2 linked regions of the Vreelandella piezotolerans genome follow. The main gene of each other region encodes a partner of the protein of the gene in region 2 in a complex. Links are inferred from orthologs where the notes say so. Each region holds a gene or a part of one and is shown on either strand. Other genes may lie near its edges.

Evidence for each region.
Region 1: the proteins of rpsG (region 2) and tig are in contact, whole or in part, in a crystal structure (PDB 3GTY), measured with the Thermotoga maritima proteins. The link is inferred for Vreelandella piezotolerans from one-to-one orthologs. Residues at the interface, in WP_004081843.1 of Thermotoga maritima: Lys34, Lys52, Lys55, Glu59, Arg62, Gln63, Glu66, Asn67, Lys69, Val71, Arg95, Ala109, Lys110, Lys111, Gly112, Arg113, Pro114, Glu117, Glu121, Ile124, Ala125, Tyr127, Asn128, Asn129, Thr130, Gly131, Lys135, Asp139, Arg142, Met143; in WP_004081061.1 of Thermotoga maritima: Glu122, Val124, Val129, Leu130, Tyr133, Glu188, Gly259, Ile262, Tyr263, Glu266, Ser270, Glu273, Gln274, Glu277, Arg308, Gln311, Ile312, Ser315, Tyr316, Glu325, Arg329, Arg336, Leu363, Phe366, Trp367, Arg373, Leu377, Arg381, Leu384, Glu387.

The regions. Positions count from the first base shown.
Region 1 is NZ_CP048602.1:1,781,797-1,793,609, reverse strand. What follows is about bases 6,218-9,195. They hold tig (trigger factor), read right to left. Parts: upstream 8,385-9,195; coding sequence 7,050-8,384; downstream 6,218-7,049. Other genes in these bases: GYM47_RS08185 (flavodoxin), read right to left, coding at 8,909-9,195; GYM47_RS08190 (hypothetical protein), read right to left, coding at 8,535-8,906; clpP (ATP-dependent Clp endopeptidase proteolytic subunit ClpP), read right to left, coding at 6,352-6,969; clpX (ATP-dependent Clp protease ATP-binding subunit ClpX), read right to left, coding at 6,218-6,277. In the rest of the region: GYM47_RS08220 (SurA N-terminal domain-containing protein), read right to left, coding at 1-1,794; GYM47_RS08215 (HU family DNA-binding protein), read right to left, coding at 1,906-2,178; lon (endopeptidase La), read right to left, coding at 2,371-4,797; more of clpX, read right to left, coding at 4,997-6,217; more of GYM47_RS08185, read right to left, coding at 9,196-9,370; GYM47_RS08180 (DUF2788 domain-containing protein), read left to right, coding at 9,553-9,759; GYM47_RS08175 (integration host factor subunit alpha), read right to left, coding at 9,868-10,167; pheT (phenylalanine--tRNA ligase subunit beta), read right to left, coding at 10,235-11,813. UniProt on the Bacillus subtilis protein: Involved in protein export. Acts as a chaperone by maintaining the newly synthesized protein in an open conformation. Functions as a peptidyl-prolyl cis-trans isomerase.
Region 2 is NZ_CP048602.1:205,289-209,114, reverse strand. What follows is about bases 913-3,826. They hold rpsG (30S ribosomal protein S7), read right to left. Parts: upstream 2,648-3,826; coding sequence 2,177-2,647; downstream 913-2,176. Other genes in these bases: rpoC (DNA-directed RNA polymerase subunit beta'), read right to left, coding at 3,356-3,826; rpsL (30S ribosomal protein S12), read right to left, coding at 2,786-3,160; fusA (elongation factor G), read right to left, coding at 913-2,009. In the rest of the region: more of fusA, read right to left, coding at 1-912.

The sequences.
Region 1 (11,813 bases), 1.6 Mb from region 2 along the record:
ACGTAGATCGTCGATCAACCCCTGGATAACCGACTGGGCACGAAGCTGCTCGGCCATTTGCGCAACGAACGCGGTCATCTGCTCGTCCACTTCGCCTACAAAAACGCGATCTAGCGCAACGACAGCCACACCTTGCGGCATAGTCACCGCACGATAAACGCTTTCGCCCTCGCTGGGACGCGGCATACGGAACACTTCGCCCACAAGCGATTGAGGCAGTGCGCTATCCGACTGACGCGACACGTCATTGGCTTCCAGCCACTCCAGCTCGACATTTTCACCGTTCCGCAAGGAAGCAATCAACTCTCCCGCCTGAGCCTGAAGGGCCTCTTGACGCTGCTGAGCTGCGACGGCCTGTTCGACCTCATCGCGCACGTCTTCCAAAGGCAGAACCGTCGCGTCACGATGCTCGGCCACCCGTAGCACCAAACGACGGTCGTTATCGAGTTCGATGACTTCGCTGTTATAGCCCTCTTCCAGCACGTCTGCACTGAAGGCTTCATCTAGCACGCCAGGCTCGGAAAGTACGCCTTCCCCTTCATCACGGGCAATCCACTGCGTTCGCTCGAGTGTCAGGCCGAGATCATCGGCGACGCTTTGAAGGTCATCCGCGGCAAAACTCTCATCGATCAAGCGCTGAACCCGTTCGTTGAACGCGTCATTCACTTCCCGAAGTGCCACGTCTTGAGCCAGTGCATCACGCTGCTCTTCGAAGGTGGGGCCTGCCAGCTCGGTCACGCGGAGAATGTGGAAAGCACCATCCATTTCTACCAGCTGAGAGGTTTCGCCCACACCCAGGGAAAACGCCGCCTCGTCAAAAGCATCACCAAAAAAGCCGCGACTGATGACACCTAGATCACCGCCATCTTCGGCACTAGCCGTGTCATCGGAATAGCGCGCGGCCGTATCAGCAAAGCTTTCGCCTTCGTTGAGGGACGCAAGCGCTTCGCTAGCCCGCGCCTGAGCTTCTTCACGGCTACGCTCGTCACCGAAAGTGATCATAATGTGCGATACGCGACGATCAGCGCTTTGGCTCTGCGCTCGCCACGCGTCGCGAAGCGCCTGTTCGTCGACATCGACGTCCTCCGCCATAGCTTGGCGATCGATCAACACATACTCTACGCGCACCTGCTCAGGACGCTCGAAACGCGACTGATTGGCATCGTAGTAAGCCTGCATCTGCTCGTCGGTAACGTTGACGTCGATATTGGCGTCTTCGGCGCTCAGCATGACGTAACGAAAATCTCGCTGCTGCCGCTGTAAGTCAGCCAAACGCTCTTCTTCACTAGCCAGGGTGAAATCGCTAAAGGCAAGCCCTTGCTGTAAATGCTGTCGCTTGATGTCTACTCGTAGCTCTTCACGAAACGAGAGAGGCGTGTAACCTGCACCGGCGAGACGGTTACGGAAAATGTCTGCTGAGAATCGTCCATCTTGATCATGGAACTCGGGCAAGCTAACGATCATTTGATCCAATTGAGCATCGGAGACGTAAAAACCGCCCTCTTCCGCGTACTGGGTCAGTAAGGATTGGGTAATCAGCTGATCGAGCATATCGTTGCGCAAGGCGCGCTCTTGCTCTGGCGGCACCTGTCCAGAGCGCAACGCACGTTGAACGTTCAGCTCGACTTCTTGACGCATAATGGGCTCACCATTGACGCTGGCGACCTCGTTGGGATCGCTGCCGAACACGCTAAACAGCGACTCCACGCCAAACAGTGCCATGGCTGCCACCATGAGACCGATAATTATCTTGGCACCCCAGCTTCTGGAGCCATCTCGTATACTTTGCAGCATGCTAGCCTCAGATCATCAAAGCCATCTATTGCCCGAAATAGCGGGCCAGAAAATAACATGGGCGCATCGCGGATGCGATGCGCCCATTAATTTACAGCCAACGCGACCCAATTAGTTGACGGCGTCTTTCAGCGCTTTACCGGCTTTAAAGCTAGGTACTTTGGCGGCGCTGATTTCGATGGGCTGACCCGTCTGCGGGTTACGGCCAGTACGCGCAGCACGCTCTTTGATCGCAAATGTACCAAAACCGACCAGAGAAACACTCTCGCCTTTTTTGAGGCTATCGGTGACAGACTCCACCATGGCATCCAATGCGCGGGTTGCCGCTGCTTTCGGAATATCTGCAGACGCGGCAATAGCTTCAATCAGCTCGGACTTATTCACACTTCACCCCTTAACTGTTTCAAAAAATGGCTCTGAACGGTACGGTCACCGAGTGCATCAACCTCAAAGCATAGCTGCGTTTTATAGCAATGCCTTGAAACACCTGTCAAGCGACCTGGCCGTGAAATGCCCGCCGCTCAAGGCATTGGGCAAATTTATTAAGTAAAATTAAAGCAGACGTTGCTTTAACGCTTAATGGGTACTTGCAGTAGCATTCGTACTGAACGACGTGTCTGCGCCTGTCAACGTGGCACCTTCGGCAACGTTACCCGTCAACGCGACCGCCAGCACGTCATCTATCCACCGTACGGGACGAATATCAAGTGCATCTTTGATATTTTCCGGTACTTCCTTGAGATCTCGACGATTTTCCTCAGGAATTAGGACGGTCTTTATACCACCCCGCCGAGCCGCCAGCAATTTCTCCTTTAGCCCCCCAATCGGCAGTACTTCGCCGCGCAGATTGACCTCACCCGTCATAGCGACCTCACAACGCACCGGGCGCTGCGTATACGCGGAGACAATGGCTGTCACCATGGCAATACCCGCGCTAGGGCCATCTTTAGGCGTGGCACCCTCGGGCACGTGGATATGCAGGTCTTCGTTCTCGAAACGCTGATGGTCGATCCCGTAACGCTCGGCTCGCGCCTTGACCACCGTCTGGGCAGCACTCACCGACTCCTTCATGACATCCCCTAAAGAGCCGGTTTTATGGATGCGACCTTTACCTGGGGTAACGACCGATTCGATATTGAGCAGCTCGCCACCCACCGAGGTCCAGGCCAAGCCCGTTACACGACCGACCTGATCCTCCTGCTCCGCCAAGCCATAGCTGTAGCGGCGCACACCGGCATAGGTTTCGATCTGCTCGGCCGTCAGTATTTGCTGCGCCTGCAGCTTGCTGCCCGCTTTATCTGTTGATTTACGCTCTGCTTCTAGACGTTCACGCAGTACCTTACGACACACTTTCGCGATCTGGCGCTCGAGTTCACGCACCCCAGCTTCGCGTGTGTAGTAGCGCACGAGCTCCAGCAGAGCATCGTCGCCCAGTGCCAGCTCATGGGTTTCCAGACCGTTCGCTTCAAGCTGCTTAGGCAACAAATAGCGCTTGGCGATAGCAAGTTTTTCATCTTCGGTGTAGCCCGGAAGACGAATGATCTCCATACGATCCAACAGCGGTCCGGGAATGTTCATCGAGTTCGCCGTACAAATGAACAGCGTCTCGGAAAGGTCATAATCCAGCTCGAGGTAATGGTCGCTAAAGCTACCGTTCTGCTCTGGGTCCAGCACTTCTAGCAGTGCCGATGCAGGATCGCCCCGATGATCCATGCCCAGCTTGTCCACCTCATCCAGGAGGAAAAGCGGGTTTTTAACACCGGCTCGACTCATACGTTGCATCAGCTTACCAGGCAGCGATCCAATGTAGGTGCGACGATGACCGCGAATCTCCGACTCATCACGGACGCCACCCAAGGCAAGACGTACGTACTTACGGTTAGTCGCGCGAGCAATGGATTGACCAAGCGACGTTTTACCCACCCCGGGCGGACCAACCAAACAAAGCACTGGGCCTTTCAACTTGCGCACGCGTTTTTGTACGGCAAGATATTCAAGAATGCGTGCCTTGACCTCTTCCAACCCGTAGTGATCCGCATCCAGCACTTCTTGCGCTTTGACCAGATCGTGTTTTACCCGGGTGCGCTTTTTCCAAGGCACGGCAATAAGCCAGTCCAGATATGATCGCACCACGGTTGCTTCGGCAGAGTTGGAAGCCATCATTTTGAGCTTGTTGAGCTCTTGCGTTGCCTTTTCTGATGCCTCTTTGGGCATACCGGACGCTTTGATCGCTTGCTCGTACTTCTCTGCCTCATTGGGCACGTTATCCAGCTCACCCATCTCTTTTTGGATGGCTTTCATCTGCTCGTTGAGATAGTACTCTCGCTGAGTCTTCTCCATCTGCTCTTTGACACGCGAGCGAATGCGCTTCTCGACCTGAAGCAGATCGATTTCTGACTCGATCAACGCCATCAAGTGCTCGATACGATCCCGGACGCGATCCATTTCGAGCAACTCTTGCTTGTCGCCAATTTTCAGTGACAAATGCGCACAAATGGTGTCGACCAGCCGACTCGGGTCCTCGATGCCGGACAGCGAATTCAGCACCTCGTTAGGCACTTTCTTGGAAAGCTTCACGTACTGCTCGAACTGATTGAGCAGTACCCGTACGAGCGCCTCTTGCTCACGGTTAGTGAGTGGTTCGCTTTCCCGTGGCGTCAAATACGCCTGAGTGTAGCCCGCTTCGCTTTCCTCGATATCGATGACATCCGCCCGGAAACTGCCTTCGATCAATACCTTGACGGTACCATCGGGCAGCTTGAGCAGTTGCATGATGTCAGCAACGGTCCCCATCGCATAGAGGTCCGCGTTATCAGGGTCGTCTTGTGAGGCCTCGCGTTGAGCCACCAGCAGTACACGCTTGTCGGCTTCCATCGCGGCTTCCAGCGCCTGTATGGATTTCTCACGACCAACAAAAAGCGGAATAACCATTTGCGGGTAGACGACGACATCCCGCAACGGCAACAGGGGTAGACATTGTGTCTGTTCGGCGTTCTGCTGCATCGCAGACGTTCCTCAAATTCGGATGAGTACTTGATGGGTACTTAGTCAAGTACCACACAGTGGAAAGGGCATGGCAGGACACGCTCACTGCGTGCTGGTCAGCCATTTCAAGTCGCGTATTAACAGCAAGGGGCCGCCTAGGCGACCCCTTGGTTTGGCACAAGCGGTGGAGAGCTAGGCCGTGGCGGGCACCTTATGATTAACCGTCGGTACCATCGACACGAGTCTCTTGCTGCTGCGAGTAAATCAACAGCGGTTCACTTTCGCCAGCGATGACGGAACCATCGATGACGACTTTGCTCACCCCTTCCAAGGATGGAATTTCATACATCGTATCGAGCAGAACCGACTCTAAAATGGAGCGAAGTCCACGTGCGCCGGTTTTTCTCTCCATGGCTTTTGCCGCCACGGCTCTCAGGGCATCGTCTCTGAATTCCAGAGTGACGTCTTCCATTTCGAAGAGTTTGCCATACTGTTTGATCAACGAATTCTTCGGCTCGGTCAAGATTTGCACCAAGGCCTCTTCGGTGAGTTCTGTCAATGTGGCGATCACTGGTAAACGGCCGACGAACTCGGGTATCAAACCGAACTTGACGAGATCTTCAGGCTCGACATCTGCAAGAAGCTCCCCTACACCGCGAGAAGACTCTTTGCTTTTCACGCTGGCATTGAAACCAATGCCACCTTTTTCAGCGCGATCACGAATCACCTTGTCCAGTCCGGCAAACGCACCGCCCACGATAAACAGGATATTGGCCGTGTTTACCTGCACGAACTCCTGCTGGGGATGCTTGCGACCGCCTTGAGGAGGTACGGACGCCGTAGTGCCCTCGATCAGTTTCAACAGCGCCTGCTGCACCCCTTCGCCCGAGACATCACGGGTAATCGAGGGGTTATCTGATTTACGCGAAATCTTATCAATTTCATCGATATAAACAATACCGCGCTCGGCCTTCTCGACATCGTAGTCGCACTTTTGCAGCAGTTTCTGGATGATGTTTTCGACATCTTCACCCACATACCCTGCTTCGGTCAGCGTCGTTGCATCAGCAATGGTAAAAGGTACATTCAGTAGCCGCGCCATGGTCTCGGCCAGCAGCGTCTTACCGCTTCCCGTCGGACCAATCAGGAGGATGTTGGATTTACCTAGCTCCACATCGCCTTCACGCACTTCTGACTTCAGACGTTTGTAGTGGTTATACACCGCTACGGACAGCACCATTTTGGCGCGGTCTTGTCCGATGACGTAGTCGTCCAGCGTATGACGTATTTCGCGGGGCGTAGGTAGACGCTCCTCATCGCTCTCGGCATCGGCTTCGAGAACTTCTTCGCGAATGATGTCATTACACAAGTCGACACACTCATCGCAGATATACACGGACGGGCCAGCAATCAGCTTACGTACTTCGTTTTGATTTTTGCCACAAAACGAGCAGTAGAGCAGTTTGCCACCTTCGTCCTTGCCTTTGCCGTCGGCCATTCGCGTACCTCTGTCACTGCGGCGGCTGACGCCGCCTTAAAAGCTCGTTAGAAAAGCAGAATCCTATCACGCTATCAGGATGTAGGCCGCTTATCCAGCACTGCGTCAATCAAGCCATACTCTTTGGCTTTATTGGCGCTCATGAAATTGTCACGGTCGGTATCTTGGGCCACTTTATCAATGTCTTGGCCAGTATGGTGGGCCAAGATTTGATTCAACTTCTCCCGGATACCAAGAATTTCACGGGTGTGAATCTCGATATCCGATGCTTGCCCCTGGTAACCGCCCAGCGGCTGATGAATCATCACACGTGAGTTCGGTAAGCAGTAACGCTTGCCTGCAGCACCTGCGGTAAGCAGTAGCGCGCCCATGCTGGCGGCTTGACCGATACACACGGTGGAAACGTCCGGCTTGATGAACTGCATGGTGTCATAGATAGACATCCCTGCCGTCACAGAGCCGCCGGGCGAGTTGATATATAAGTGAATGTCTTTGTCGGGATTTTCAGACTCAAGAAACAGTAGTTGCGCCACGACAAGATTGGCCATGTAGTCTTCTACAGGGCCCACCAGGAAAATCACGCGCTCTTTCAGCAGACGCGAATAGATATCGTAGGCTCTTTCCCCTTTGGCGCTCTGCTCAACCACCATGGGCACTAGACCGCCGGCGTTTTGAATATCAAACTCACTCATTCGGGTGATTCCTTGCGTCCGGTAAGGGAAAAGCGCACCCAAGCAGGGTGCGCCACGCGATGAGATCAGGCGCTTGCCTGTTAGCCCTCTTCATTCTCATCTTGCTCAGCCTGTTGCTGAGCAGCAGCCAGCGCTTGCTGGTAAGACATTTCCACGTCTTTGACGTTCGTTTGCTCAAGCAGTTTATCGACCGCCTTCTCTTCAAGAATGGCAGATTTCACTTGGGTTTTCAGCTGCTCGTTACCCATGTAGTACTCCACCACTTCGGTGGGATCTTGGTACTGCTCTGCCAGCTCTTCGACTTTGGCTTTGATTTCAGCGTCGTCAGCATCCAACTCGTGAGCTTTGATCACTTCGGCCAACAGCAGACCGACTTGAACACGTCCTTTAGCTTGCTCCTCGAACAACTCGTTCGGCAGTTGGCTAACATCAAAATCCTCACCCAAACCGAACTGCTGAGCGGCCTGACGCTTCATACCGTCAGTTTCTTGCTGAACTAGCGCGCTGGGAACGGGAATGTCGTTTGCCTTCTTGAGGGCATCCAGCACCTGTTGCTTGACACGGTTATCGACCGCCTGAGAAGCCTCACGCGTCATGTTTTTCTTGATTTCAGCCCGAAATTTGGCTTCATCACCACCTTCGACACCAAAGCGCTCAATGAACGCCGTATCCACTTCCGGCAGCTTTTGAGTACTCACTTTGTGAACGGTGACTTTGAAAGTCGCGTCTTGACCAGCAAGGTGCTCGGCTTGGTAATCTGCCGGGAACGTAACAGAAATAGTTTTCTCTTCGCCCGCTTTCGTACCAATCAGTTGCTCTTCGAAGCCCGGAATAAAGCTGTTGGAACCGATGACCAAGGCATGGCCTTCAGCACTGCCACCCTCGAACGGCTCGTCACCCAAGAAGCCTTGAAAGTCGATGGTAACCTGGTCGCCATCCTCTGCGGCCGTATCGACCTCTTCCCACTCAGCATTTTGCTTGCGAAGCGTATCGATCATTTCATCGACATCGGCCTCGCTGACAGAAACCACCGGACGCTCTACGTCCGTGCCTTCGATAGACGCCAGCTCGACCTGCGGGTAGACCTCCATGGTGGCAACGAACTCAAGATCTTTACCCGCTTGGTTTACCTTCGGTTCAATCTGCGGAAAACCAGCGGGATTGAGACCTTCTTCAGTGATGGCGCGTACGTAGCGCTCACGCATCACTTCGCCCACCACTTCATTGCGCACGCTGTCGCCATAGCGCTGACGCACGACGGCCATGGGCACTCGGCCTTGGCGGAAACCGTTCAAGCGAACGTTTTTCGCGGTGTCTTTCAAGCGAGCGCTGACGGCCTCGTCGATGTCTGCTGCCGGCACTTGAATAGTGATACGGCGTTCGATCTGGGAGGTCGTCTCGACGGAAACTTGCATGAATTGTCCTCTAGCGGATAGGCGTTGTGTTGATTGCGTAAAATGTATTCAAGGGGATCAATTTTAAGAACCCTGACGCATGGTGGCAAGCGCCATGCTCGCAAGATGGGGGCGTGACCATCGATTACAAGGGGTTAGCAGAACAAAAACTCACATTTCCCGTGCTGTCCACCATAACGATACGGCGTGCAGTAAAAGTCCGCACGTTGCCGCATGCGAGATAAATACCTGCCAACTGATCCAGTCGGTAAATATGGCGTGCCAAGCGCCCATCACTATAGCGCCTGCCACCAACATCACGATCAAGCGCTTGATGAGCCCCGGAAGCGTTTGCCTTGCGCTTTGAGACAGCATCTTCCACTGAAAAATAGCTGCTCCAGCCACTAGAACCAGAGCCATCACCAGCAGCGTTTGGCGCGTCTCGTGGCCACCCGCCATATAACGCGGTAGCGCTGCCAGCATCACCACACATAGGCCAATCGCCACACTGACACGCTCAGAGGAATAGGCGGATCGCTGCATGTTCAGGCGACCTTCAGCTGTTGATCGTCGATCCATTCTTCTACCCAAGGCAGCGCCGCATCATCTGCCATAAAGGTTTCCATGGCATCAATTTCAAGGCGCTCTCCTAGGCGGCGAGCGCCGAGATCCTGTAGCAGCTCATCCAGCGCTCTTCCCGCGCCACAAAACGTATCACCGTAAGAGCTATCACCTAATGCGATGAGACCGTAACGTAACTTTGTTAGCGAGGGGCTTTGATCTTTCAAGCTGCGTACAAAGGGTACGAAATTACCGGGAAAATCACCGCTTCCTGTGGTCGAAACGCAAAACAAGCTCAAGTCACTACCCTGGGTAACATCTTCCACCGTTGGCTGCTCTGAAATTTCGACCGTATAACCTGCCTGTTCGAATAGCGGCTTCACCTGTTCAGCCACATCCAATGCACCACCATACATGGTGCCCACTACAATGGTTAACGTCGGCATTGCTCTACTCCTCGACGATGATGTCGTACTGAGTGCCCTTGCGCTTTCAACGTTCGCTCATCAGCGCTTGGCTCGTAAAGTCAGTCGACAAATACCTGATGAATTTGCTCAAATATTACCACGATCAGCAAAAACGACGCACGCCCACGATGGGCTCAATCAATCGTCCAATAGGAGCGCTTATGCAGCAGGCCTTCGAGACATGGATCACGCCCATAATGATTGGCGGCCTGATCATTTTCATGTGCTTTATCATTTGGGACCTGGCCAAAAAGTCGAACGCAGGCAAATTTGGCACGATCATGCTGTTTATCGTACTGGGCGCGGGGATGCTCGGTTACGTCATTAAAGTCGTCATCACTTGGCTCATCGAAGGACGAGGCATTTAGCCACTTACCAAGCTAGTCGCCCGTAGAGCTCGCATCAAAGGGCGAGCTCCAAACACTAAAAGGAGTGCCTAGGCACTCCTTTTGAGTAAGCGAACAGCAAAAAAGAAACTATTGGCTGCTCGAATAGCGCTCCACTTGCTGCTTGAGCTTCTGGCCTGGGCGAAACGTCACCACGCGCCGAGCGGAAATGGGAATTTCCTCACCGGTTTTCGGGTTACGCCCAGGCCGCTCACGCTTATCACGTAGGTCAAAGTTGCCAAAGCCCGACAGTTTTACCTGTTCGTTTTCGCGCAAACAGGCGCGGATTTCTTCAAAGAACGCCTCTACCATCGCTTTTGCTTCTCGCTTTGACAGCGCAAGCTCTGTATGTAAATGCTCAGCCAGCTCTGCTTTGGTCAACGCACCCATAGGGCTCCTCCATGTAGCATACGCATTGCCAAGAACGTGATAAGCGTCGTGTCATGGCATAGCTTAGTTAGCCGCGAAGTTCGGCATCTAATTCGGCTCGCACGTTTGTAATGATCGAGTCGACCAACTGATTGATTTCCTCATCATTTAGCGTGCGTGAAGCGTGCTGCCAGGTCAAGCCCAATGCAATGCTCTTATATCCCTCGGCCACGCCTTTACCAGCATAGACATCAAATAGCTTTATGTCTTTGAGGTAATCACCAGCCTTGGCCTTTGCACAATCCAGCAACGCTTGTACCGGTGTCTCTGCCTTGATCAAGAAGGCCAAATCGCGACGAACTTCCGGATAACGCGAAAGCGGTTCGAAGGCGGGAATCGAACCTTGGCTCAACGCATCCAATCGGACCTCGAACAGCACGGCATCCACTTTGAGCCCTAACGTTGCACGGACCTGGGGATGAAGCGTACCAATCCAGCCAGCAGGTTTCCCTTCATGGAAGAGCTGCGCCGTTTGACCGGGATGCAGCGAAGGATGCACTCCAGGCTCGAAGCGCCAGGCTGCTAGGCCACCCCCCATGGCTAAAAGACTCTCCAGATCCCCCTTCAAATCGTAGAAGTCTACCTGCGCTTTAGCACCATCCCAGCCTTCAGCTTCTCGCCCACCACATACCAGCGCCCCCATCATCGGGACTTGGGTTAGGTGGTCCAGAGAGCCATTGAACACCAACCCCGTCTCAAAAATGCGCACTCGCGTCTGCTGGCGATTCAGGTTGTGCTCCAGTGCTCTAACTAGCCCAGGAAATAGGCTGGCGCGCATCACAGAGAGGTCTGACGAGATCGGATTGGCCAATACCGGCGACACTGCGTCCGGTAACAGCGCTGCCTGTAGATCAGGAGCAACGAAACTGTAAGTGACAGCTTCTTGAAAACCACGCGCAACCATTTGGTGACGCAGTTGCGATGGTGTCAATGTCGATTCATTCGCAGAACGCAGTGCCAATCGAGCAGCTGGACGTCGCACCGGTAGATTGTTGTAGCCATGAATACGCGCCACTTCCTCGATGAGGTCTTCCTCGATGGCAACGTCAAACCGCCAGCTAGGCGCGACCACCGACCAACCCTCCGCATGCTTATCGACATCAAGACCAAGACGCTGGAGTATATCGGTAACATCGTCCGCCGATAGCCGCTTGGAAAGCGCGCTTTCTAGACGGGCTTCACGCAGCGTAATGGCGCGCGGCGCGGGCAAGTGCTCTTCGCTAACGGTTTCCACCACCGGGCCTGCCTGACCGCCACAAATCTCCAACAGAAGCTGTGAAGCACGCTCGACCGCTACGAGAGGAAGCTCAGGGTCGACGCCACGCTCAAAACGGTGCGATGCATCGGTATGCAGGCCGTAAGAGCGCGCCTGTCCGGCAATCGCAAGTGGCGCGAAGAACGCCGACTCTAGAAAAATGGCCTGGGTATTTTCGCTGACCCCAGAGTTTTCGCCCCCCATGATGCCAGCCATGGCCAGAGGGCCGCGCTCATCGGCAATGACGAGCGTTTCTGGGCGTAGGGTGACTTCTTGGCCATCCAACAGCGTCAAGCGCTCTGCGTCTTTGGCCAAACGCACGGTAATACTGCCCTGCAAATGATCGCGATCG
Region 2 (3,826 bases):
TAACCGAACATCTCACCCAGTGGCACCGTTGCACGAATGACTTTACCAGAGGAAGAGTCATCCATGCCCTGCACCAGGCCGCGACGACGGTTCAGGTCGCCCATGACGTCACCCATAAACTCTTCGGGGGTCACGACTTCGACCTTCATCACCGGCTCCAGCAGCACGGCCTTGGCCTTCCTGGCACCTTCTTTCACTGCCATAGAAGAAGCAATCTTGAACGCAGTCTCGTTAGAGTCCACGTCATGGTAGGAACCATCGAACAGCGATACTTTGACGTCGATCATCGGGTAACCCGCGATGACACCATTTTGCAGCTGCTCGAAAGCACCTTTCTCAACCGCAGGTACGTATTCCTTCGGAACCACACCACCTACGATCTCAGAGTTGAACTTGAAGAAGATCTCTTCTTCGCCTTCACCCTTCTCTTCTGCAGTCAGCGGCTCGATACGCAGCCACACGTGACCGTACTGACCACGACCACCGGACTGACGTACGAATTTACCTTCCTGCTCGACGCTGCCACGAATCGTTTCACGGTAGGCAACCTGCGGCTTACCGATGTTCGCTTCTACCTTGAACTCGCGACGCATACGGTCAACGATGATGTCCAGGTGCAGCTCGCCCATACCCGAGATGATGGTTTGGCCGGTCTCTTCGTCGGTCTTGACCTGGAAAGAGGGGTCTTCCTGAGCCAGTTTACCCAGCGCAACGCCCATCTTCTCTTGGTCGGCCTTGGATTTCGGCTCAACGGCAACCGAGATGACCGGATCCGGGAACTCCATGCGCTCGAGAACGATTTTGTTATCGATGTCGCACAGAGTGTCACCTGTAGTGACGTCCTTCAGACCGATACAAGCAGCGATGTCGCCTGCGAGTACTTCTTTGATCTCTTCGCGAGAGTTGGCGTGCATCTGAACGATACGACCAACGCGCTCTTTCTTCTGCTTCACGGAGTTGTAGACACCGTCACCAGATTTCAGAACGCCTGAGTAGACGCGAATGAAGGTCAGCGTACCAACGAAGGGGTCGGTGGCGATCTTGAACGCTAGTGCAGCGAACGGAGCGCTATCGTCTGCTTCACGAGTCGCGACGGTGCCGTCTTTGTCGTCCAGCTCACCTTCGATCGCCTTGACTTCTGTCGGCGAAGGCATGTACTCGATAACGCCGTCCAGTACCGCCTGAACACCTTTGTTCTTGAAAGCAGAACCACAGGTAACCAGAACGATCTCGTTAGCCAGCGTGCGAGCGCGCAGACCTGCCTTGATTTCAGCGACGGTTAGCTCGCCTTCTTCAAGGTACTTGTCCATCAGCTCTTCAGAGGCTTCGGCAGCCGCTTCGACCATCTGCTCGCGGTACTCTTCAGCGGTCTCTTGCAGCTCCGCCGGAATGTCCACGAGGTCGAAGTTCATGCCCAGGCTCTCTTCGTCCCACAAGATGGCTTTCATCTCGATCAGGTCGATAACGCCTTTGAAGTCTTCTTCCGTACCCCAGTTGATCTGGATCGGCACAGCGTTGGCACCCAGACGCTCTTTCAGCTGGTTGACAACCATGAAGAAGTCAGCGCCGGTACGGTCCATCTTATTGACGAATACCATACGCGGAACTTCGTATTTGTTGGCCTGACGCCATACGGTCTCGGTCTGCGGCTGAACGCCGGAGGAACCGCACAGTACGACGACCGCGCCATCGAGAACGCGCAGAGAACGCTCGACTTCGATGGTGAAGTCAACGTGCCCAGGCGTATCGATGATGTTGATGCGGTGCTCATCGAACTGCTTACTCATGCCCTGCCAGAAACAGGTCGTTGCAGCCGAGGTGATAGTGATACCACGCTCCTGCTCCTGCTCCATCCAGTCCATGGTCGCCGCACCGTCATGCACTTCACCCACTTTGTGGGAAAGGCCGGTGTAGAACAGTACGCGCTCGGTCGTTGTGGTTTTACCCGCATCGACGTGTGCCACGATACCGATGTTGCGATAACGCTTAAGTGGAGTCTTGCGTGCCACGGTGAAACTCCCGTTAGTTGGCGATGCTCGTTAATCCAGCGGTGTACTTTTTGCTTATGCCACCGCCGCCATCGACAACGATAGCGGCGGCGTGTTGCAACATGACGAACATCTTTTCAATCACACTGCAACTGGCAAAAAGCGACACAAACTTAGAAGCGCCGAGCTTAGAAACGATAGTGAGAGAAGGCCTTGTTGGCTTCTGCCATGCGGTGTACGTCTTCACGCTTCTTAACGGCAGAACCTTTACCTTCAGCGGCATCCAGCATTTCACCTGCCAGACGCTGAACCATCGTTTTTTCACCGCGACGACGCGCAGCGTCTACCAGCCAGCGCATTGCCAGCGCTTGACGGCGTGACGGACGAACTTCAACCGGCACCTGATAGGTCGCACCACCTACGCGGCGAGACTTAACTTCGACCATCGGCTGGATGGTTTCCAGCGCTTTGTCGAAGATTTCCAGCGGCTCTTCTTTACTACGCTCGGCAACCTTGTCCAACGCACCGTATACGATGCGCTCAGCTACGGACTTCTTGCCGCTGACCATCAGGTGGTTCATGAACTTCGCCAGACGCTCACTTCCGAACTTGGGATCCGGCAGGATTTCGCGTTTAGCTACAACTCTTCTTCTAGGCATGATAAGCCCTCAATTAAGGATCCTTCAGGTAAACCCGGGACTCACGTCGCTCGTTGCGCCGCCCGACCTTACTCTTATCAGACCGATATATTCGTGTGAAAGGTAACGCCGCAGCCCTTGATGCTGCGATAAGACGTCTTAGGACTTCGGACGCTTAGTACCGTACTTAGAACGACCCTGCTTACGGTTCTGAACGCCAGAGGTGTCCAGGGCGCCACGAACGGTGTGATAACGCACACCGGGCAAATCCTTTACACGACCGCCGCGGATCAGAACAACAGAGTGTTCTTGCAGGTTGTGACCTTCACCACCGATGTAAGAAGAGACTTCAAAACCGTTGGTCAGGCGCACACGGCAAACCTTACGCAGCGCCGAGTTCGGTTTCTTCGGGGTGGTGGTGTAAACGCGCGTACAAACGCCGCGCTTTTGCGGGCATGCCTGAAGCGCAGGCACGTCACTTTTAGTGACGGGGCGCTTGCGCGGCTTGCGCACTAGCTGATTAATCGTTGCCATGGTGTTTAGCTGACTCCAATGGTTGCCTTAGCCTTTAACAAGTACCTTCAGCGGATGCGGGCGCACCCGCCCCACTGTTAAAGGCTGCGCATTCTAAAGGCTGACCCCAGGTGGCGTCAAGTCTTGCCGATGTATTCGCCGACAAGACCCTGCTCTTTGGGCCAGCTACTCGTGTTGCTCGTTGTCTACCGTTGGTTACAGATCGTCGTCTGAATCCAGGGCGGTCAACTGAGCGCCAAGCTCCTGCTCTACCTCGGTGGCCGAGGGATTGAACAGACGCTCTACGTCTTCGCGCTTGCGACGACGCTCTGCGTGATGGGTCAGACCGGTACCTGCCGGAATCAGACGTCCAACCACCACGTTTTCTTTCAGGCCGCGCAGGTAGTCGCGCTTGCCGGTTACCGCTGCTTCGGTCAGTACGCGGGTCGTTTCCTGGAACGACGCGGCGGAGATGAACGACTCAGTGGCCAAGCTGGCCTTGGTGATACCCAGCAGCAAGCGCTGATACTTGGCCGGGAACTTGCCTTCTTTCTCCAGACGCTCGTTCTGCTCCAGTACGCGCACCAGTTCTGCCTGGTCGCCGGTAATGAAGTCAGAGTCGCCGGAATCGGTGATCTCCACCTTGCGCAGCATCTGACGCACGATGACTTCGATGTGCTTGTCGTT